DNA from 3 places in the Faecalibacterium sp. IP-3-29 genome. Region 3 is predicted to be linked to each of the others. Evidence: riboswitches for the same ligand, from Rfam matches in the RefSeq annotation. Region 3 holds a riboswitch; each other region holds the start of a gene.
The links. A riboswitch is a leader RNA that binds a small molecule or an ion and turns the genes downstream of it on or off. The one in region 3 is predicted to bind cyclic di-GMP.

Region 1 (7,402 bases), 350 kb from region 3:
CAGAAGCATCATGTGTTCCATGGTGAAATCTCCCTTATAATGTTCCAATGTGTGTTCTCTTAGACAAAAGCCGCCGGAAATCGCTTCCCGGCGGCTTTTGCTTATTAGGAGGATCAAAAGATGATCCCTGGAGAACTTAGTTCAGGATGGTCTGCTCGGTCTCGACATCAAAGACGTGGACCTTGTGCGGATCAAATGCAACGCGGACGGTGTCTCCGTTGCGTGCCTTGGAGGTGGGAGCGACACGGGCGGTCATCTTGTTGCCCTTGTACTCCAGGTACAGGTAGATCTCAGCGCCCATCATTTCGGACACATCGACCTGAGCCTCCAGGTGGCAGTCGGGGTGCTTTGCCATAAACTCGGGCTCGTCGTCGATATCCTCAGGACGGATGCCCATCTTGACCTTCTTGCCAACGTAGGAATCCAGCTTGCCGTCAGCGGTCTTTTCCTTGGGCAGGGGGATGGTGTCGCCGCCCAGGTCAATGGCGTACTGATCGCCGTTCTTGGTCACGGTGCCGTCCAGGAAGTTCATCTGGGGGCTGCCGATGAAGCCGGCAACGAACATGTTGCAGGGCATGTCGTACAGGTTCTGCGGGGTATCGACCTGCTGGATGATGCCGTCCTTCATAACAACGATGCGGTCGCCCATGGTCATAGCCTCGGTCTGGTCATGGGTAACGTAGATGAAGGTGGTAGCCAGCTTCTTGTGCAGCTTGATGATCTCGGTGCGCATGCTGGTACGCAGCTTAGCATCCAGGTTGGACAGGGGCTCGTCCAGCAGGAAGACTGCCGGGTTACGAACCATTGCACGGCCCAGAGCAACACGCTGACGCTGGCCGCCGGACAGAGCCTTGGGCTTGCGGTCCAGCAGGTGCTCGATCTCCAGGATCTTGGCAGCCTCGTGAACGCGGCGGTCGATCTCGTCCTTCGGGGTCTTGCGCAGCTCCAGACCGAAAGCGATGTTCTTGTAAACGGTCATGTGGGGGTACAGAGCGTAGCTCTGGAACACCATGGCGATATCACGATCCTTGGGGGGAACGTCGTTGATCAGGCGGCCGCCGATGTACATTTCGCCCTTGGAGATCTCCTCCAGACCGGCGATCATGCGCAGGGTGGTGGACTTGCCGCAGCCAGAGGGGCCGACGAAGATGATGAACTCCTTATCCTGGATCTCCAGGTTGAAGTCGGTAACAGAAGGAGCGGTAGCGCCCGGATAGATCTTGTAGATGTGCTGGCAGCTAATCGAAGCCATAGGTCATTGCCTCCATTAAAATTTTTCTATGTTACGGCACCTTGACGGTGCACGCTCTCGTTGATATTATAATAACAGATAACTTTGTGATATAAAATAGCATTTTATTGATTTGAGGTGTCAGATATTGCTTTATGATTGGACAAGCACCGCAGCCCTTGGCGTGGTGCGGGATATCCAGCCCAAAGACCCCCTGACCCTGACCGGCGAGGGGCTGTGGGTCTGCCTGATCTCCAGCGGCAGATGCACTGCCAGCCTGACCGATGCCTCGCCCTCCCCGGCGGGCAGCGCACTGATCCTGCCGCCCCAGAGCGCGGCGGCGGGCCATCTGGTGCTGAGCCGCGCCCCGTTGACCCTGACCCCGGAAGGGGAGAGCCACCTGCTCTGCATCCAGCTGACCGGGCAGGCGGCGGTGCAGTTCCTTGCCGGGCTGACGGAGCTGCCGTTCCTGGCCCGGGGCGAGACCTGCCCCGCCGCCGCAGAGCTGCTGGGCCGCCTTGCCGCCGAGGCCGATACACCCCGCAGCCGGGTTGCCAGCCAGCTGGCCTTTGCCCTGCTCTGTGAGCTTGCGGGGGCCGACAGCGCCGCCCCGCCCCTGCCGCCGCTGGTGGAGGCCGCCATTGAGGATATCCGCCAGAACTACGCTGGCCTGTACGGCGTGGAAGAGCTCAGTGAGCGGCTGGGAGTCTCCAAGAGCCACCTTGTCCGCACCTTTACCGCCGCCGTGGGGGTGCCCCCGGGGCGATACCTGACCACCGTGCGGGTGGAAGCTGCCATGCGGCTGCTCCTGCACCGGGAATACACGCTGGATGTCATTGCCAGCCTGTGCGGCTTCTCAGGGGCCAACTACCTGTGCCGGGTGTTCAAAAAAGAGACCGGCCAATCCCCCGCACAGTGGCGGGCCTTGGCCGGTCAGACAGCACGGCCCCTCAGCCCGGCGGAAAGCCAGCGGGAGCAGGCACTGTATATTTAAAATGTTCAGGAGCCGGGGCAGCACCCGGCTCTTTTCCGTGGAGGCGTTCAGCCGCACACAGACTGCGGGCGCTTGAGCAGGAACACCGTCAGGGCCAGCGTGATGGCCTCGGCGGCGGGGAAGGCCGACCACACGCCGTTCATGCCGAACAGGGCGCTCAGAATCAGCGAGCAGGTGACGATGGCGGCCACGCCCCGGCTGACCGAGGTGATGGTGGCCTCGGTGGGGCGGTTGACCGCACCCAGATAGCCCGCCGCAACAATATTACAGCCTGCAAAGAAGTAGCCCAGGAAGTAGATGCGCATACCGCTGTGGGCATATTCGGCCATCAGTGCAGAGCTCTCGCTGTTGAAGAGGGCAACAAAGGTATCGGTAAAGCCAAACACGGCACTGTACAACACCGCCGCCAGCGCCAGCGCAGTGCCGCAGCCCAGCAGAAGCAGCTTTTTTGCTCCGGTCATCTCGTTTTTGCCGTAGCACTGGCTGATCAGCGGCTGGGCACCCTGGGCCACGCCGTTGAAGATGGCTGTTGCCACCAGCGCAAAGTTTGCCACTACGCCGTAAGCGGCCACGCCCACGTTGCCCGCCAGCCGGAGCAGCAGGAAGTTGAACACGGTGGTGGTCACGGCAGAGGAAAGCTCCCCGACAAAACCGGAGATACCAAGCTGGCAGCTCTGCACCAGCAGCCGGGCCGAGGGGTCCTGCCGGACAAAGGTGAGCGTGTTGCTCTTTTGAAAAAAGTGGCGGCTGCAGATGGCGATGCTGAGCACCGGCGAGATGGCCGTTGCCAGCGCCGCGCCGGGCAGGCCCAGCCCCATGGGGAAGATGAAGATGTAATCGAACACCACATTGAACAGGCTGCCGCTCAGGGTGGCCACCATGGCAAGGGACGGGTCGCCGTCGTTGCGGACGAAGGCCGAGAAGATGTAGTTGCACATGAAGAAGGGCGTGAACAGCAGGAAGATGCGGGTGTAGTTCAGGCCCAGCGCCACAATGTCCCCATCGCCGCCCATGAGCTGCAGAAGCGTGCCCGGGCAGAACGCGCCTGCCAGCATGAACGGGATGGCGATCAGGCAGGCGCAGAGGATGGCGTTGGAAAAAAACCGCTGCGCCCGCGCCTCGCCCTGCGCCTGCAGAATGGCGTACCGGGTGGCCGCACCCAGGCCGATCATCGAGCCGAAGGCAAAGATCAGGTTGTACATGGGCAGGCAGAGGTTCAGCAGGGTCACGCCGTCGGTGCCCGCCGCCTGGGCGATGAAATAGGTGTCGGCCAGAATATAGCACGATGTGCCGATCAGACCGAAAATATTCTGCGACACATACTTGAAGAACTGCTTTGTCAGGTTCATGGATGCTTCCTTTCCGCAGGGAGAATAGGGGAGTGAAACGTAAAAACGACTACTACTATATCATAAAACCTGGCATATTTCAACGAAAAAGCGAGAAAACACGCCGCCTTTTCCCAAACGGAACACTTCTCCCCGGGGAGATGCTGCTATCCGAAAATGCCATACAGATACTTCCCTTTTTGTGCAACTTGCCAAAGATGGTTTTGGGTTATTGACAAAAAAAAAAAAAAGTCTTATGATTTTTGTGTAAAATGCCACATTGAAACAGAAGAATCGGCAAACCAGTCGAAAGGCTGCGACGCAAAGCTAAAGGGCCTGTAATATGGCAGCCAGCCGCACTTTCTCAACCATACCGCACATGGGCATCACCTCAAGGGGCGGTAGATTCCCAAAGTACAAAACGCAGAGCGTTGTACCAGCCATTTGGCCGGTGCGGCGCTCTTTTTGCTTTGTGCGGGCATGGTTATATTTTGGGAGTAATTCATAAAAGGAGGAAAACGATATGAAGTTGAAACGACTTGTCAGCGCTGTCTTAGCGATTGGTATGGCTCTGACCATTCTGCCCACTGCGGCGTTTGCAGCTGGAAATGATATCGTGCCATCTGAAGTCGGAGGTCTTGAAATTACCGAGGAAGGGTATCCAAAAGTACCAGACGAGACACCTGGCTCAATTGTAGTTAATGGTGTAACTGTCACTAGAACAAATATTACAACAAACGCTACTGGTCCACTTGATAAATGCACTGGTGAAGGTTGGTGGTGGACACCATATAGAAACAAGCCTGGTTCTGGTACAATGACTATCGCTTCTGGTTATTCATATAAGGGGTCAAAAATCCGGAATGAAATTGTTTTATATAATCAGGGAACTATCAATGGCGGAAAGTATAGATATGTTAATAACTCCGGTACGATAAACGATTGCTATGTACATCAAATCATTAATAGTGCCGGTGGCGTTATCAATGGCGGAACTTACTATGAAATGATAAAAACCAATTCGGGTACAATTAATCGTGCAGTATTCAAATTAAAGTCAAATTTGACAGACGCACACGAATTGACTGCTCAAGGTTGCATAATTAATGAAGACTTACAGGATCATGTATATACCGTTGGTGATCCAAAAGTAACAATCGCTTTCAAAGATACTCGAAAGAAAGTTAGTGGTTGGTTCATCAATGGTGAGAAAGTAGATGAAACCACTTTGCCCGGTGCTGTTGCTGGTCGTGATGGAGACTATGCTACCCTGACTTTTACCATGCCGACCGACAGAGATGTCGAAATTACCGTCAGCAAAATCGCAACTCCCTTAAAAATCGAAAACGGTCTACCGGTTGATAGCCTCGGTTCGTATTTCGGCAGCCCGTATGATGGCTGGACTTATAACAGCGGTGTGGAGACCAAAGAACTGAACAAAGCCATGACAATTGAAGATTGGTACACTGCTGATCTTGAAAACAATGCAGTAAAATGGCGTATCACAAATAACGGCATACTCCAGAACGGCATCATCAGAAATAGTGTAACCAACAATGGCACTGTTAAGGATGTCACTGCCACAAGTTACTTTACCAACAATGGTACAATTGAAAGCGGTGTATTCAGCCGTTACACAAACTTTGGTGAGCAGAACCCTGCTGTCCGTTGGGTAACTGTGAATGGCGGCACCGTGAACGGTATGACCACCGCCGGTGTTGTCGGCGAGCAGGAAGTCACCATTACCGCCCCAGATGGCTTCAAGTGCTGGTCTGTTGCCGGTGATACCGATTTCACCCTGACCGAAGAGCAGAAGCATACCAACCCGCTGACTTTGAAGCTGAACGGTGAGGACAAAGGCACTATCATCTTGACCGCACAGAGCGAGGAAGGCTATTACCCTCTGAACCTGACCGACGGTAAGGCTTACAGCGTAACTGCCGACGGCGCAAAGGATAAGGAGATCACTGCCGCCCGTGCTGGTGATACTGTGATTCTGGAAGCAGATGCCACTCTGATTCCTGACGGTATGGTCTTTGACCGCTGGGAAATCACCGGTAATACTGAGCTGACCGGTGGTTTTGATGCCAGTGCTGAAAAGACACAGTTCATCATGCCCAATACGGGTGTGACCATCCGTGCAATGTACCGCATGGCCGATGTGGAAGAACCCGACGTGCTGGGAACTGTGGCTGTCGTGGCCACCGCCGGTGTAGGTGCAGCTGTTCTTGGCTGGACGGGCTACCAGCTGGGTACGGAGCTGTACCTGAAAACCGCTCTGCCCGCCGGTACTGCCATCCCCACAAACCGTGCCGAGCTGGCCCTGCTGGTGTGGAACCATGCCGGTAAGCCCGCACCCGCCGCAGTTCTGCCCGCTGATGCCACCGATACCCAGAAGGCCATTGCCTGGGCTGTGGAAAACGATCTGCTCAAGGCCGCAAAGGACAACGGCGAGACCTATGTGGATACCGATTCCGTGAGCCGTGTTGAAGTGATCCGCGTGTGGAATAAGGCACAGGAAAAGTAAACCCCACCGTCATCCCTTCGGGATGCCACCGCCCCTAATAGGGGCGGCCTTGGCAAAAAGGTGAAACTATCCGCCATGCCAAGGGCCCCCCTATTAGCGGGGGCTGTCGCTGAAAGCGACTGGGGGGTTGCCCCCACAACCGAACCATTCTCTATTCCCAAATAACCTGTGGAAGCGCCCTGCCGGGGAACCGGTGGGGCGCTTCTGCATAGGGGCGGGAGCCGAAACCGCCGCTTTTTCCGCTCTAGCGCCGTGGTTTTTATTGACAAGCTCCCGGCTTGCTATTATAATAGAACAGTCATAATAGCATTCGTGCGCGGCTTTGCGGCTGCGTCAATCCAATAGACAAGGAGAAGATCCAAAATGGCACAAGAAATCAAGATGTCCGCTTCCGGCCTGAAGGCGATGCAGGACGAACTGGAATACCTCAAGACGGTCCGCCGCAAGGAGCTGGCCGAGGAGATCAAGGAAGCCCGCAGCCACGGCGACCTTTCTGAGAACAGCGAGTACGATGAAGCCAAGAACACCCAGGGTCTGGTGGAAAACCGCATCACCGAGCTGGAGCAGATGGTCAAGAACGCTGTGATCATCGACGAGAGCGAGTTGAGCGTGGACAGCGTTTCTGTTGGCACCCACGTTTCCATCAAGATGATCGGCGATGATGAGGCCGAGGAGTACGATATCGTTGGCCGCACCGAGGCTGACCCCATCAACGGCAAGATCAGCGACGAGAGCCCTGTGGGCCACGCTCTGCTGGGCAAGGCCGTGGGCGAGAAGGCTGAGGTCCTGCTGCCCTCCGGCCAGACCGTCGAGTACGAAGTGCTGGCCATCACCCACGCCGCAAACTGAGCCTGAATGGGAGGAAACCATGGAAGAGCAAAAGAGAAACCCCGCTCAGGGCCTGTCTGAGAGCGAGCAGGTGCAGGTGCGCCGCCAGAAGCTGGCCGACCTGCAGGCTGCCGGAAACGACCCCTTCACCCTGACCAAGTTCCCCCAGGACGCATACTCTGCCGACCTGAAGGAAGAGTTCAAGGATCTGCCCAACGAGACCGACAGTGGCAAGCAGGTCGCGCTGGCTGGCCGTATGATGTCCAAGCGCGTGATGGGCAAGGCAAGCTTTGCCCACCTGCGCGATGACAAGGGCGATATCCAGCTGTATGTCCGCCGCGACGAGCTGGGCGAGGAGGCCTATGCCGCCTTCAAGAAGCTGGACGTGGGTGATATCATCGGTGTCAAGGGCGAGGTGTTCCGCACCAAGACCGGCGAGCTGAGCGTTCGTGCCACCGAGCTGACCCTGCTGGCCAAGAGCCTGCGCCCCCTGC
Region 2 (7,402 bases), 200 kb from region 3:
GTCAGCCTTTCGACAAGGCTGTGCGCAACGAGATCTTTGCATCCTGCCAGCCCGACTATATTGCAGGCATCTCCCTGCTGGGTGGTGAGCCTTTTGAGCCGGAGAATCAGCGGGAGCTGCTGCCCTTTGTCCGCAGCTTCAGGGCGCTGTACCCGGATAAGAGCGTCTGGTGCTATTCCGGTTACACCTGGGAGCAGCTGACCGGCAGTGTTCCCTGCCCGGCCCGCTGTGAGGTCACCGATGAGCTGCTGAGTCTGCTGGATGTTCTGGTGGATGGCCGCTTTGTGGAAGCCCTGCACGATATCTCCCTGCGCTTCCGGGGCAGCTCCAACCAGCGGCTTCTGGATGTGCCCAAAAGCCTTGCCGCAAAGGCCCCCGTCTGGTGGGAGGACGAAAAAGTCTTTGCGACACACACCATGTAAAGAAAACCGCAAATAACCAGAAATGCCGCCCTGAGCTTTTTACGGCTCAGGGCGGCATTTCCGGTTTTGGGAATATAATCAGTGAATGGCTTGATTGGTTAGCATCCTCACCCTCTCCGTCATTGCTTGCGCAATGCCACCTCCCCTAGTAAGGCAACGACGACGACCGCCGCCAGTGGCGGAAGCAGGGAGGAGTTGTTGGGGCAGCGGCCAGCAGGACGCAAGTGCAAAACCTTGCACGATGCGGACGCTGGGAGCCGCAACCCGTACGCTGTCGCCGCAGGCGACTGAGAGGTTGTACGAAGGATATCTTACCCCTTCATCTCCTGCGCCTTATTCCAAGTCTGGATAACTTCCCAGCGGCTCACAGAAGCGTCTGCGGCCTTATCGGCGGAGATGAGCTGGTTCTCGATGGCCCAAGTCAGAGCCTTCTGTTCATCGGTGGCATCGGGAGCCATCACAGCGGCAGGGGCAGGCTTTCCGGCTTCAGTCCAGACCAGCTTTGCCAGTTCGGCGGTGTTCTGCGGGATGGCCACACCATCGGGCAGGACAGTGTTCAGATACAGCTCGGTGCCGATCATGTAGCCGGTATAACCAACCACAGCAGCGCCCACACCGGCGGTTGCCACCATGGCAACGGTGCCCAGAACGTTGGGTTCCTCGGGCTGGTCGGCCATCCGGTACATCGCACGGATGCTCAAAGTCTGTGCAGGCATCTTGAAGCTTGCAGTGGCGGCATGGGAATCAAAACCGCCCTCTTCCAGCGTCAGAGCCACATCCGCAGGGGAAATCTCCCAGCGGTCGAACACCATGCCCTCCGGGGCATCGGCAGCGGTCAGCTTGACGGTATCGCCTGCCTTGGCAGAGGTGATCTCTGTGCCGTCGGCATTGGTGGCGGTGCCATCGGTCAGGCTCATCCGGTAGTAGCCTTCCTTGACCTGTGCGGTCAGGGTAACGCTCCACTCGTCGTCGCCGTTCAAGGTCAGGTCAAATGCAGTGGTATTGCCCACCTGCTTGGTGATTGCTTCTTCATAGCTCGGGTCGGCAGTGACTTCCCAGCCGGTCCAGGAGGTTGCATCTGCTTCCACGTTCAGGGTCTGGTTGCCCACAACGCCCACCAAGCCGGAGATGCCGTTGGCGGTGCAGTTGTTCAGAGTGACCCAGCTGAGTTTAATGTCGGGCTGATTGTCGAAGCTTGCATATCGTGAAAAAATACCGCCATTAGTAAATCCGTAATTTTTAGTAACAGTATTATCTGGATTTGTTTTGGATACAGAGGCATTTGAATAGCGATCGGTAAATGTACCATTATTTACTGTGCCATAATTGCTTACGCTGAAATTAAATATACCGTCATCGATAGTTCCGAAGTTTCTTACAGAAGTATTAAATTTCCCACCCTCAATCTTGCCGGTTTCTTCGTTTCTAAGAGTGCCCTCAGACGGATTTTCAGAGATAAAAATACCCCCATTGATGATGCCGAAATTTTTGATATTCCAATCGACCTCTGTATTTCCTAAATCAACGATACTATCAGTACCATCATCACACTTCTCTTTAATGGTTAAAGTGTTTGTATTAGAATCATAAATCCACCCATCATGTTCGCTACCAGAGTAAAGTTCGCCGTCTTTATCCACGGGAACTATTTTGCCATCAACAAGACCAATCGTATTCTCCGAAAGCGGAACCTTATCAACAGCGGCCTCAATATAGATATTTCCTGTATCAGGCACTGTAACCTGAAGCGTCTTATCATCAATTTTAATAATATAAGGAGAAAGGCTTTCGTCATAATTCCAATTACGGAATGTCTTGGAAGTAGCGATAACTTTGAAAGTATGGGGCTGATTCTTACCTACCATATAAACACTTTCATTAAAGACAACATCCTCCGGAAGGTTAGGAATCACCGGAATAATCGAGCATCCGGGTGCTTTCAGATACTGATATGTCGTCGATGTAAAATTATCCGGAAGCTGGCAAATCAGACCACCGGTAAGCGTTCCCTTTGTCATTTCAAAGCTTCCGTAGACAATTCCATTCTCGAACTCTGTGTTATCAGATACAGTAGAAGTGTAATTCTTGATATATCCACCTTTCACTATTCCAGATGAACGTGCATCGATCGATTCGAATTGTCCATTCTCAATCGTTGAAAAGTTATAAACACATTTCTGAAAGATGCCATCTTTGATTATTCCAGCTTGGTTGCGAACCTCACATGGGATAGTATTTGGCACTTCAGCATTGACTTCATTAGGATCAAAAGTAGCAGTGAAATTTAATTTATATGATGACGCATCACTACCTGACCATGACCAATTATAGGCATGATCAACAATGATCATACCATTAACCGCATTTTTCCCTTTGGTATCCGGCTGGTCACCAATAAAACTAAGATGATTCACATACGTAGGTTTATCTGCCGCAAACGCCGCCGTGGGCAGCATTGTCAAAGCCATGCCAACGGCCAGAATGGCGCTGACAAGTCGTTTGAGTTTCATTGTGATTCCTCCTTTAGAGTCTACCCCAAATGTGTATTGCACCCACCGCAAACGTAAAAAAGCGCCGCACCTGCCCCGAAAGGCTGGTGTGGCGCTGTGGATGTACTTCTTGGGAAGTGCAGCTGGTTGCCCGGTCTGGGCCCTTTAGCTTTGCGTCGCAGCCTTCCGGCTGGTTTGCCAATTCTTCTGTTTTGCGGGGGTGCTCTTGCACATCCTATTATACCCCCCCCCCCCTACATATAAATCAAGTGTTTTTGTCATGTTCGGAATATGTTACAAATATAGTCTATTTTTTAGTGTAGTTTGACTGGGATGGGGGGTGGCCCTCTCCGTCATTGCTGCGCAATGCCACCTCTCCCTTCGGGAGAGCTGTCGAGCGATAGCGAGACTGAGAGGGTGAGGCCGTCAAAGAGTGACGAAACCAGAAATGCCGCCCGAGCTTTTCAGCCCAGAGCGGCATTTCCGGTTTTTCCTTTCTGTTTTATGTTACCTTGAACTTACCATATCCTCAATGACACTCAGGAACTCCTGCCCATAGCGGGCGGCCTTTTTCTCGCCCACACCCGGGATATTGAGCAGTTCCTCCACGCTCAGGGGCTTTTTCAGCGCCATCTGGCGGAGGGTGGAATCATTGAACACCATATAGGCAGGGAGCTTCTGCTTTGCGGCCAGCCGCTTACGCAGGGCATAGAGGGCAGCCAGCAGCTTCTCGTCTGCTTCGCTGAGGGCATCTTCGTCGGCACGGCGGCGGGAGGCCGAGGCCAACCGCTTTGCACTGGCCGCGGCGCGCTGGCGGGCTTGTGCCGCCTGCTCCTCCACCTGTTCGGCAGCCTGTGCTGCCAGCAGACAGTTGGAACAGTTCTCGCACTTCTGGGGCGCGGCCTCGCCGAAGTAGCTCAGCAGATACCCCCGCAGGCAGCGCGGTGTGGTGGAGTAGAAGGTCATGTACTTGAGCCGTTCCTCTGCCTTGCGTGCCGCTTCGGCCTTGACATCCGCAGGCAGGCCGTTGTCAGCCTCCATCTCCTTGTCGATGAAGAACCGGATGGTGCGCACATCGGTGCCGGAATAGAGCAGGGTGCAGCGGGCTGGCTCCCCGTCACGGCCCGCGCGGCCCGCCTCCTGATAATAGCTCTCCAGATCCTTGGGCATATTATAATGGATGACGAACCGGACGTTTGGCTTATCGATGCCCATGCCGAAGGCATTGGTCGCCACCATGATCTGCACCCGGTCATAGAGGAAATCGTCCTGATTCTGCCGCCGGGTATCCGCATCCAGTTTGGCGTGGTAGGCTGCCGCACGGATTCCCCGGCTCTGCAGCAGGCGGGTGGTCTCGTCCACCTGCCGGGTGGTGCTGCAATAGATGATGCCCGCATTGTCCCGCTCCCTGAGCACAAGGTCGAGCAGAACTTTGGGCTTCTCGCTGGGCAGAGCCCTGCGGGTGGCAAAATAGAGGTTGGGCCGGTCGAAGCTGGTGGTCACCTCGTAGGGGGTGTGGAGTTCCAGATGGGTGCGGATGTCCTCCCGCACATGGGCCGTGGCGGTGGCCGTAAAGGCTCCCACCACCGGGCGCTTGGGCAGGCTGTCCACAAACGCCTTGATGCGCAGGTAGCTGGGGCGGAAGTCCTGCCCCCACTGACTGATGCAGTGGGCCTCGTCCACCGTGACCATGCTGATCTCCCGCTCCTGCGCAAACCGCTGGAAACCCGGCATCTCCAGCCGCTCCGGAGCCACATAGATGATCTTATACCACCCCTCCCGGGCGCGGCGGAGCATCAGGGCCTTCTGGTTGTCCGTCAGGCTGTTGTTCAGGAAAGCTGCCGCCACACCTGCCTGTACCAGCGCCCCCACCTGATCCTTCATCAGGCTCACCAGCGGCGAGACCACGATGGTGACGCCCGGCAGCAGCAGGGCCGGCACCTGATAGCAGATGGACTTGCCCGCACCTGTGGGCATCACGGCCAGCACATCCTGCCCGGCCAGCAGGCGGGAGACGATCTCCTCCTGACCCGGGCGGAAGCTGTCGTAGCCAAAGACTTTTTTCAGAATACTATGCGGACTTTCCATGGTTCCTCCTATCCATACAAAACCGCTCCGTCATTGCTTCGCAATGCCACCTCTCCTAGTAGGAGAGGCAAGTCTTGGCTCCCCTACCAGGGGAGCTGGACACAAAGCGGCCTGAGAGGTTTATAACCCAATCAGTATACCACAACTTCCCGGATAATTGTAAAACATCTCTGACATTTCCCACGTTCGATAGCATTTCCTGCACAAAAATGCTATAATATGGGTACATATCTCCATCCCGGCCCCTGCCTTGCGCATCTGCCGGAAAAGAGCAAAGGAGTATTTTGTATGGCTCAGAAATTGATCACTTTCGCCGTCCCGTGCTACAACTCGGCGGCATATATGCGCCACTGCATCGAGACCCTGCTCTCCGCCGGGGAGCAGGCCGAGATCATCCTGGTGGACGATGGTTCCACCAGGGATGACACCCCCGCCATCTGCGATGAGTACGCTGCCAAATGTCCCACCATCGTCAAGGCCATCCATCAGGAGAACGGCGGCCACGGCGAGGGCGTGAATCAGGGCATCCGCAACGCCACCGGCCTGTATTACAAGGTAGTGGACAGCGACGACTGGCTGGACGAAGCAGCCCTCAGGACCGTGCTGGCCAAGCTGAACACGCTGACTGCCCGGGGCACCGCGCCTGACCTGATGATCTGCAACTATGTCTACGAGCATGTGGAGGACAACACCAGCCACACCGTGCGCTACACCAACGTGTTCCCCCAGAACCGACTGTTCAACTGGACGCATGTCGGCCACTTCCGGCCCGACCAGAACCTGCTGATGCACTCGGTGATGTACCGCACACAGGTGCTGCGGGACTGCGGCATGGTGCTGCCCAAGCACACCTTCTATGTGGACAACATCTTTGTCTACCAGCCCCTGCCCTTTGTCAAGAGCATGTACTATATGGATCTGGACCTGTACCGCTACTTCATCGGCCGGGCCGACCAGAGCGTGAACGAGAGTGTGATGGTCAAGCGGGTGGACCAGCAGCTGCGGGTGACCCGCCACATGATCGACTGCCAGGACCTGGATGCCCTCAAGGGCCAGAAGAAGCTGCGCAGCTATATGCTGCACTACCTCTCCATGATGATGGCCATCAGCGACATCTTCCTGTTGCTGGACGGCAGTGCCGCCGCAAAGCAGAAGGAGAACGAACTGTGGGCCTACCTCAAGGCACACACCAGTGCCGGAGTCTACCGCTCCATCCGCTACGGCTTTGGCGGCGTGACCAACCTGAAGATCCCCAAGGGCGACAAGCTCGTGCTGGGCGGTTACCGCCTTGCACAGAAGATTTTTAAATTCAATTAACAAATGTTGCTTTTCCTCCTCAGATAAGATATACTTTTTAACGTATCTTAATTTCTCAGGAGGATCTTATTTTATGGAGCAATTGCTCATCTGCATGTCTCTTTCACTCATTGCAGGCCTGTTGGCATCCCGTGCAGCGAAAGCGGTCCGTCTGCCGGCTGTCACCTCTTATCTGGTGGCGGGGCTTCTGCTGGGCCCCTTCTTTCTGGGTCGGCTGGGCCTGAGCGGCTGGGGCTTCGGCTTCGGGAGCCTTGCACAGGTCGAGAGCTACGGCATCATCACACAGGTGGCACTGGGCTTCATCGCCTTTGTCATCGGCAACGAGTTCCGGCTCAGCGTGTTGGAGAACATGGGCAGGCAGGCGGTTACTGTGGGCATCCTGCAGGCCGTTATCACCACCGTGCTGGTGGATATCGCTCTGGTGGCCCTGCACTTTGCCCGGCCGGATGTCATCTCAATGGCATCGGCCATCACGCTGGGTGCCATCGCCTCTGCCACAGCCCCTGCCGCCACCCTGATGGTGGTCAAGCAGTACAAGGCAAGCGGTCCCCTGACCCGCCTGCTGCTGATGGTGGTCGCCATTGACGATGCCGTGGGTCTGGTGCTCTTCTCAGCCTCTTTCGGCATCGCAACCGCGCTGGAACAGGGCCGCATCGACCCCATCAGCATCCTTCTGGAGCCTCTGGTGGAGATCGTACTCAGCCTGGGCCTGGGCGCGCTGGCCGGTCTGCTGCTCAACCAGCTGGAGATCTACTTCCACTCCCGCTCCAAGCGCATGAGCCTTTCGGTGGCCTTTGTGCTGCTGACGGTGGGCCTTTCCATGGTCAGCTTTGAGGTCGGCCCCATCCACTGCAGCTTCTCGCTGCTGCTGGTCTGCATGATGACCGGCACCGTGTTCTGCAACATCTGCCCCACTTCCGATGAGCTGATGGACCGCCTGGACCGCTGGGTAAGCCCGGTGAACATCCTGTTCTTCGTGCTGTCCGGCGCGGAGCTGGATCTGAACATCCTTGCAAACCCCATGGTCCTGCTCATTGGTGCCGTCTATATTGCTTCCCGCTCTCTGGGCAAGATCTCCGGCTCCTA
Region 3 (7,402 bases):
GTGACCTACCGTGAGGATAAGCCCACCGTGGTGGCCGCCATCGCCCAGAAAACCCAGGAGGGCCTGTACCCCGAGGATCTGTGGGCGTGATAAGCTGAAACAGGCGCAGATGCGAAACAAAATCTGTGGCGGCCCTCTTGACTTTTTGCGCAGGAGTGCATATACTAAAGTTGTAGATGAGACTACGGAACCATTCCATGGTTCCACCAAAGCAACAAGAAGCCCCCTCGGTACTGCGAATACCAAGGGGGCTTCCTGCTTGCTAAGGGTTAGTGCTTACCGGCCTTGAACTGTTCCTCAAGCCACTTGCAGATGTAGTAGCTGACCACACCCGCTGCGACGGACAGTATAAATGAGACTACCATTTCCATGGTTACCACCTCCTTCCCACATCAAATGGGTCGGAAGGCCGACAGGTACAGTATAACAGAAAATTCGACACATTACAACGCAGAAGCGCCCCATCCGGTAAAGGATGAGGCGCTTCTACGTATATTTGGGAATATTCGGGGATGGCGTTAGTTGTTCTTGAGCTCCTGTGCCTTCTGCCATGCATTCAGCACATCGAGCTTGCTTACGGGATTGGCCGGGAAGAACTTCATCTCTTCCGGAGCCGTGCCCTCATCGTTCAGGTCAGGGATAAGCTCGTTTTCCATGGCCCAGCGGGCGGCATGCTGCAGGTCCATATCCTGCTCTTCCTGCCCTACATCGGGGTAGAGCAGTTCAGATTCGGGCATGGGCTTGCCTGCATCCTCCCACAGCATCATGGCAAGGGCGCTGCGGTTGCTGGGGAAGTAGGGCAGAGCCATCAGCTTGCCTGCAAATTCAGTGCCCAGAGAATAGGCCTGATAGCCCAGCACTGCACCGCCCACAGCGGCAGTACCAATGATCGCGGCAGTGCCCAGCACATTGGGCCCATCATCTTCAATGGTGGCATCACGGTACTGTGCGGCAATATCCGCATCACTGCTCATGGTGTTCATGGTAAAGGTGATGCTCTCAGCCTTGTAGTCCTGACCCAGCGGCAGGGAGAACTTGCCGGTAGACCAGATGTCAAACACCATGCCCTCAGGGATCAGGGTCTTGTCCAGCGTCACGGTCACTGTTGCGCCTTCCGGTACAGAGTAGGTCTTTTTGCCGGTGGTCTCGTCAGTAGTAACAGTCAGGGTATCGGTCACATCCTTGTCACCGTTTTTCACGGTAACAATGCCGCCGGTCACGGTCAGCGGGTGGCAGGCTGCGGTACCGGGGGTGTGGTCAGCGGCGGCATCACGGTACGTTGCAGACACATTCACACCACTGCGCATGGTAAAGGTGATGTTTTCTGCCTTGTAGTCCTGACCTGTGGGCAGGGAGGTAGACCAACCGTCAAACACCTTGCCCTCGGGCGCTGTGTTCTTGTCCAGCGTCACGGTCACTTCTGCGCCTTCCGGTACAGAGTAGGTCTTTTGGCCGGTGGTTGCGTCAGTGCTGCTGTTCAACTTGCTGGTCACATCGCTGCCGTCGTATTTCACAGTAACAGTGCCGCCGGTCACGGTCAGCGGGTGGCAGCTCGGAGCATCGGGGTCGAACTCCCAACCGGCATAGAGGGTGATGTCCTTTGTAATTGCGGTTTCGTCCACATCAAACTTGCCATCTTCGGGCTTGCCATCTGGGGTGGTGTACCAGCCGGTGAACTTGTAACCCGCACGGGTGGGATCATGGATGGCAGTCAGTTCGTTTGCCTTGGTATCAGTGATTTTTTCGGTCTTATAAACCGGCACCTCAGCGGAGTCGGTCAGGTTGCCGCCATTGGCATCAAAGGTCACATTGCAGAGGTAAAGAAAATTGCGGTTTTTCAGATCGGTGTTGGTAGAGTTTGCAAGCAGTTTATCTGCATCGGTTTTATTGCTGTTATAGTAGATGGCACCATTGGGAGTGTAAATATAGATAGGCTGTCCATCTTCGCCATAAATGGGGTCGCCATTTTCGTCCTTTTTGTAATCGGTAGCGTAGAAATACCCAGCCGTACAAGTGCTCAGATCATCCTGGAAGGAGGTCAATCCGGCAGGGAGCGTAATGGATTTCAGATTGAAGCAAAAGTCAAAGGTATCAGATTTAATGGTTGTTACATTTTTCGGGATGGTGATGGACTCGAGTTTTGAGCAATGCCCAAAAGCCTCCTTGCCAATGTCTGTCACACTGTCCGGCAGAGTGATCGAGGTGAGCTCTTGGCAGGATAAAAAAGCATCCGCACCGATGGTTTTCACTTCATCTTGCAGGGTGATCTCTGAAAGTGAGGTGCAATGGGAAAACGCACCATCCCCAATGCAAGTGACACGGGCGGGGATCTTAACATGATTCAAGTCGGAGCAAAACGCAAAGGAACCCTTGGCAATGGTTGTCAGGCTTTCAGGGAGGTTCACAGTGGCCAGGTTATCGCAATCATAAAACATATGAACTCCGGTTGACTGCACACCTTCGTCAATTTTGACGGAGGTAAGCCCACTGAGGTGGAATGCGAAATCACCGATCTCAGTGACCGTTCCGGGAATTTCAATCGAATCCAGGCTGGTGCAGGAATCAAAAGCATACGCTCCGATGGAAGTCAGACTTTTGGGAAGAGTGACGGTCTTCAGAGAAGAGCAAGAATAAAAGGCGTAATCGCCGATTTTCTGAACGTTGCCCGTTAATGAAAGCGATGTAAGAGATCTGCTTGAAAAGGCGTATTTTTCAATCGATGTGATAGTGGCATCAATGGTAAGAGATGTCATGCCACAGCTTACAAAGGCGTAATCGCCGATCGTTTGAAAGCTGCCAACTAACGAAAGTGATGTAAGAGAAGTACAGCTTCCAAAGGCATAGGCTCCTATCGAAGTGGCAACACCTTTGATGGTAAGAGAGTCCAAGTTGGAGCAATCTTCAAAGGCAGACTTACCGATGGAAGTGACGCTTTCTGGAATTGTGACGGATTGAATCTGGTTACAGAATGAGAGCAGAGTGTTATTTTTCGGATGATCAGGTGAATAGGTGCCAGAGAATGAAGATTCTCCCAAACCGGTTACAGGGTGGTCGTCCAACTTTTCGGGTATGGTGATGTCGTAGGAGCCAGTGCTTGTTGAAGCAACAGGGCCAAGAAAATCTGTGATGGTTGCATTACCGTCTGCATTTACCGTATAGGCATACTTGTAACCGTCAACGGTGGCTTCATATACAGTTGACGATGACGTGTCTGCCGCAAATGCCGTGACTGCCGACAGGGGCAGCATGGTGATCATCATGCAGACCGCAACCAATAAGCTGATCAAACGCTTAGGTCTCATAATTTTTTACTCCTTTTCCATGATATTCCCAAAAACTTTCTCTATTTCAACCAAAACAAAAGAGCGCCGCACCGGCCAAACGGCTGGTACGACACTCTGAACCCTTGCAGGCCCGCTGCGCGCTCGCTCTCCTGAAGGGAAGCCGACGCATCTTCACAAGGAGGTGCAAGGTTTCATGTTACCTTACCCGGATAGAATAACGTGCGGCTGGCTGCCATATTACAGGCCCTTGTAGCTTTGCGTCGCAGCCTTTCGACTGGCTTGCCGATTCTTCAGTTTTTAGCGGGAATAGCATATTGCACAGGATAAGATACTCTATTTTTTTTTTTGTCAATATGACGAAAATAGATTTGGAAGAGTATACAAAAAGGAGCGTACAATGTGGAAAACATAACGAAAACAAAATCCTGCGGCAGCACAAGATCTGCCTGACTTTATGGAGAATGCAGTGCAAGAAAAATGCCCCTGACCGAAAGAAGCCGGTCAGGGGCATTTGGGGTTGCTGCAGCGGTCAGGGTCAGTGCCTGCGCTCGTACTTCAGGCGCTCCCGCAGCTCGTCCAGAGAGCGGTGCTTTTCGCCGTGGCGCAGCTTGGGGTAAGCGCGGAGCATACGGCCCTTGCCAAAGTACTTGGAGCTCCGGGTGCGGGCGCGCATCTCCTCGCTGCGGGCCTGCAGCTCCTCGGCCAGCTGTTCCAGACGGAGCAGCTCTGCCGTGCGCTCTGCGGTGCCCTTGGCGGCCAGCTTGACGGCAGCGGCGGCCTCAGAGGCATTGAGCCGGGCCTCCTGCGAGGACTTGCGTGCGGCCTCCATGGCCTCGTCGGCCTTGGCGCGCAGGGCGGCAGCGGCATCCCGGGGGCTCAGCCTGGCGGCATTGTCCCGGGCCTCGGCAGCCGCCAGCTTGAGCTGCAGGCGGCTCTCGTCCATCTTCTGGTCCACATCCATGGCGGTGGTACCCAGCAGCTCGGTCATGGCATCGGACACGGCGTGCATACTGTCGGCCACCTTTTCCAGGGCATCCAGCTCACGGGCCAGGTCAGAGGCCGCAAAGGCGGTCACCACCACATCGGCGGCGTAGCAGGCGTACAGGATGCACATGAGAACAAAGCCCACCATCTGGGGGACCATCTCCACAAGGCCGGCGATCACGGGGTGAACGGCCTTCATCACCACAACGGTGCCCACGCCCCACAAAAGGGAGAACTCCAGGCAGATATATCCGCCGATGTTGAAGGGGAAGTCGCTGTAATCCCACCACCGGGTGTGGTAGAGCTTGTAGAGCGCCCAGCCGCCCGCCAGCTCCAGCACGCTGGGCAGGATCACGCCGCCGATATAGAGCAGCAACAGGTTGTCTACCAGCGGCGAAAGGGTGAACAGCACAATGATCATGCCAAAGCCGTAGATGGGGCAGACCGGGCCGTTCAGAAAGCCGCGGTTCACCAGCTGGCCGGTGGAAACGGCAGCATAGATGACCTCCAGACACCAGCCCAGGCAGGAGTAGATCAGGAAAAACGCCAGGATCTGATACAGCGAAAAGCCGCAGACCATGGTGTTGACAAAAAAGGACATCTTACGCCTCCTTTGCGGCGGCAGCAGCTTCCTCCGCAGCCTTCCTCTTTTTCAGGACCTTGGGCTCGATCCAGGTCACGGTCTCATCGCCGGGCAGCTTTTTGGCGATCAGGGCCTTGATCCTGATGCCCATTTCGGTGAACATCCCCTCGTGCTCGGTGCGGATGTTCCACTCCGGCTCGTTCTCGTGCAGGTCAAAGGTCTTCCAGGTGATCTCGTAGCCGGAAGCGGGGAAATACTCCAGGCTGTCGCGGAACAGGTCGTCGTCATCGGTCTTGAAGTAGATCTCGCCGCCGTCCTTCAGGAATTCGCGGTACTGGATGAGCTGGCGGGGATAGGTGAGCCGGTGCTTGTTGGAGGAAGCGTTCTTGCTCCACGGGTTACAGAAGTTGATGTAGATGCGGCTGACGGTATCCTCGGCGGTGAGCACGCCCTTGATGCGCTCGATGTCGGTGCTCATGATCTTCACGTTGTCGATGGGGCGGCCTGCCTCGGTGTAAGCGGCCTCGATCTTGCGCTTGGCAAGGATCAGCACCTTATCGGTGATGTCAATGCCCAGATAGTTGTTCTCCGGGTGGGCGCAGGCCAGCTGGGAGAGGAAGCCGCCCTTGCCGCAGCCCAGCTCCAGCACAAAGGGCTGCTCCGGGCGGGCATACTGTGCGTGCCACTTGCCGCCCCAGATCAGGGGCTCGTGGACGTGGAAATCGGCGGCCATCAGCTCATCGTGGGCGTAGGGTTTGAAACGCATTCTCATAGTTTGTTGTTCTCCTTAAAATTAACGTGGCTCGCCCTCTCAGGCGCTGACGCGCCAGCTCCCCCAAAGGGGGAGCCTTTGGCAGAAACGGATGGTTTTCCACACTGCCAAAGCCTCTCCCTTTGGGAGAGGTGGCTTTGCGAAGCAAAGACGGAGAGGGCGAGGATGCTTACCGGTCTTGCTTCTGCAAAAATTCTTTCACTTCCTCCGGCTCTGCGGCGCAGCTTCCCTGACAGATGCCGGGTTTGCCGCCGCCGCGGCCATTGAGGGCGGCGTTCAGGGCTTTGGTCAGGGCACGGACATCACCGCCCGCCTGGGCGATACAGTAGCCGGTGCCCTTTTCGTTGGGGGTCAGGGCCGCGCACAGGCCGGTGGTGGCTTCGCTCAGGCGGCTAGCCAGCCGGTGCAGGCCGTCCGGGTCCAGCCCCGGCACGATGCGGATGGCATCCGCACCGGGCGTTGCCTGCGCGGCCAGCGCGTCAAAGAGCTGGCTGCACAGTCCGAAGTGGGTGAATTTCAGGGCGGTGTACTCGTCATACACCCGGTGCACGGCGTTGGCCGTCTCGCTGGCCTTGGCGCTGAGCAGGGCACCGATCTCTGCCTGCCGCGCCCGCATGGCCTGCGCGGCTTCCAGCGCGCGCCCGCCGCAGACGATGCTCAGGCGCACACCGCCCTTATAGTTTTCAGCGGCCAGGATCTTGATCTGGCCCACCGCACCGGTAAAGGCGGTGTGGGTGCCGCAGCAGGCACAGACATCCGCCCCGGGGATGGTCACGATCCGCACCTGCCCCTCGATCTCCTTTTTGGAGCGGTAGGTCAGGGCGGCCAGCTCCTCCCGGGTGGGGTAGGTGATGTTCACCGGCACATTCTCCCAGATGATGCGGTTGGCGGCAGTCTCGGCCGCTTTCAGCCCCTCGGCGGAGATGGGGATGTTCGTGTCCATCCGCACGGCATCGGAGCCGATGTGGAAGCCCACATTCTCGGCCCCGAACATGCTGTGCAGGATGCCGGAGAGGATGTGCTCGCCGGTGTGCTGCTGCATCTTGTCAAAGCGCCATGCCCAGTCGATGGCCTGTGCCGCTTCGGCCCCGGGCACCGCCCCGGCGGGCAGGGAAGTGACCATGTGCCAGATGACACCCGCCTGCTCGTGGACATCGGTGACGGTCAGCACCGTGCCGTCGGCAAGGGTCAGGGTGCCCCGGTCGGCAGGCTGGCCGCCGCCCTCGGGGTAAAACACCGTGCCGTCCAGCGCGATGCGCCCGCCGCCGGTCCGGCTGTCCGGCTCTGCGGCTAAAATATGCCCCACCGCTTCCCGGCGGTAGGCATCGTGTTCATAGTATTTTTCGGTTGGCTGCATAAGCACCTCCTAATATAAAAACAAGTATACCACGTTTTTTGCCTGTGGAAAATAGTCTGCAGTTATGTTATGATAGAAAACAGACAAGCCCCAGCAAAAAGTTTGAGACGAGGAAGGATTTACAATGCGTGAAAGTGGTATTCTGATGCCGGTGTCCAGCCTGCCCGGCCCCTACGGGATCGGCTGCTTTGGCAAAAAGGCAGAAAAATTTGTGGATTTCCTTGCGGCGGCAGGCCAGAAGATCTGGCAGATCCTGCCCCTGAGCCCCACGGGCTATGGGGACAGCCCCTACCAGAGCTGCTCTGCCTTTGCGGGCAACCCTTATTTCATTGATCTGGATGCTCTGAAAGCCGAGGGGCTGCTGACAGCCGCCCAGCTCAAGGCCGAGCCCTGGGGCGATGACCCGCTGAACGTGGATTACG

Region 1: another riboswitch for cyclic di-GMP. It lies ahead of MTP40_RS12140 (hypothetical protein); the one in region 3 lies ahead of MTP40_RS13890 (leucine-rich repeat protein).
Region 2: another riboswitch for cyclic di-GMP. It lies ahead of MTP40_RS12820 (InlB B-repeat-containing protein); the one in region 3 lies ahead of MTP40_RS13890 (leucine-rich repeat protein).

Annotation. Positions count from the first base shown of each region.
Region 1 covers NZ_CP094471.1:2,536,372-2,543,773, reverse strand. Annotated here, with positions in the region: gene MTP40_RS12160 (putative quinol monooxygenase) at 1-21, opposite strand, end outside; gene MTP40_RS12155 (ABC transporter ATP-binding protein) at 137-1,252, opposite strand; gene MTP40_RS12150 (helix-turn-helix domain-containing protein) at 1,380-2,225, shown strand; gene MTP40_RS12145 (MATE family efflux transporter) at 2,273-3,574, opposite strand; cyclic di-GMP riboswitch class I at 3,840-3,915, shown strand; gene MTP40_RS12140 (hypothetical protein) at 4,077-6,080, shown strand; gene greA (transcription elongation factor GreA) at 6,444-6,929, shown strand; gene lysS (lysine--tRNA ligase) at 6,949-7,402, shown strand, end outside.
Region 2 covers NZ_CP094471.1:2,687,248-2,694,649, forward strand. Annotated here, with positions in the region: gene nrdG (anaerobic ribonucleoside-triphosphate reductase activating protein) at 1-422, shown strand, start outside; gene MTP40_RS12820 (InlB B-repeat-containing protein) at 734-2,932, opposite strand; cyclic di-GMP riboswitch class I at 3,047-3,121, opposite strand; gene MTP40_RS12825 (RecQ family ATP-dependent DNA helicase) at 3,419-4,999, opposite strand; gene MTP40_RS12830 (glycosyltransferase family 2 protein) at 5,288-6,316, shown strand; gene MTP40_RS12835 (cation:proton antiporter) at 6,390-7,402, shown strand, end outside.
Region 3 covers NZ_CP094471.1:2,887,725-2,895,126, reverse strand. Annotated here, with positions in the region: gene MTP40_RS13895 (nucleotidyltransferase family protein) at 1-90, shown strand, start outside; gene MTP40_RS13890 (leucine-rich repeat protein) at 519-3,248, opposite strand; cyclic di-GMP riboswitch class I at 3,502-3,578, opposite strand; gene MTP40_RS13885 (putative ABC transporter permease) at 3,820-4,869, opposite strand; gene trmB (tRNA (guanosine(46)-N7)-methyltransferase TrmB) at 4,871-5,623, opposite strand; gene MTP40_RS13875 (alanyl-tRNA editing protein) at 5,793-6,980, opposite strand; gene malQ (4-alpha-glucanotransferase) at 7,105-7,402, shown strand, end outside.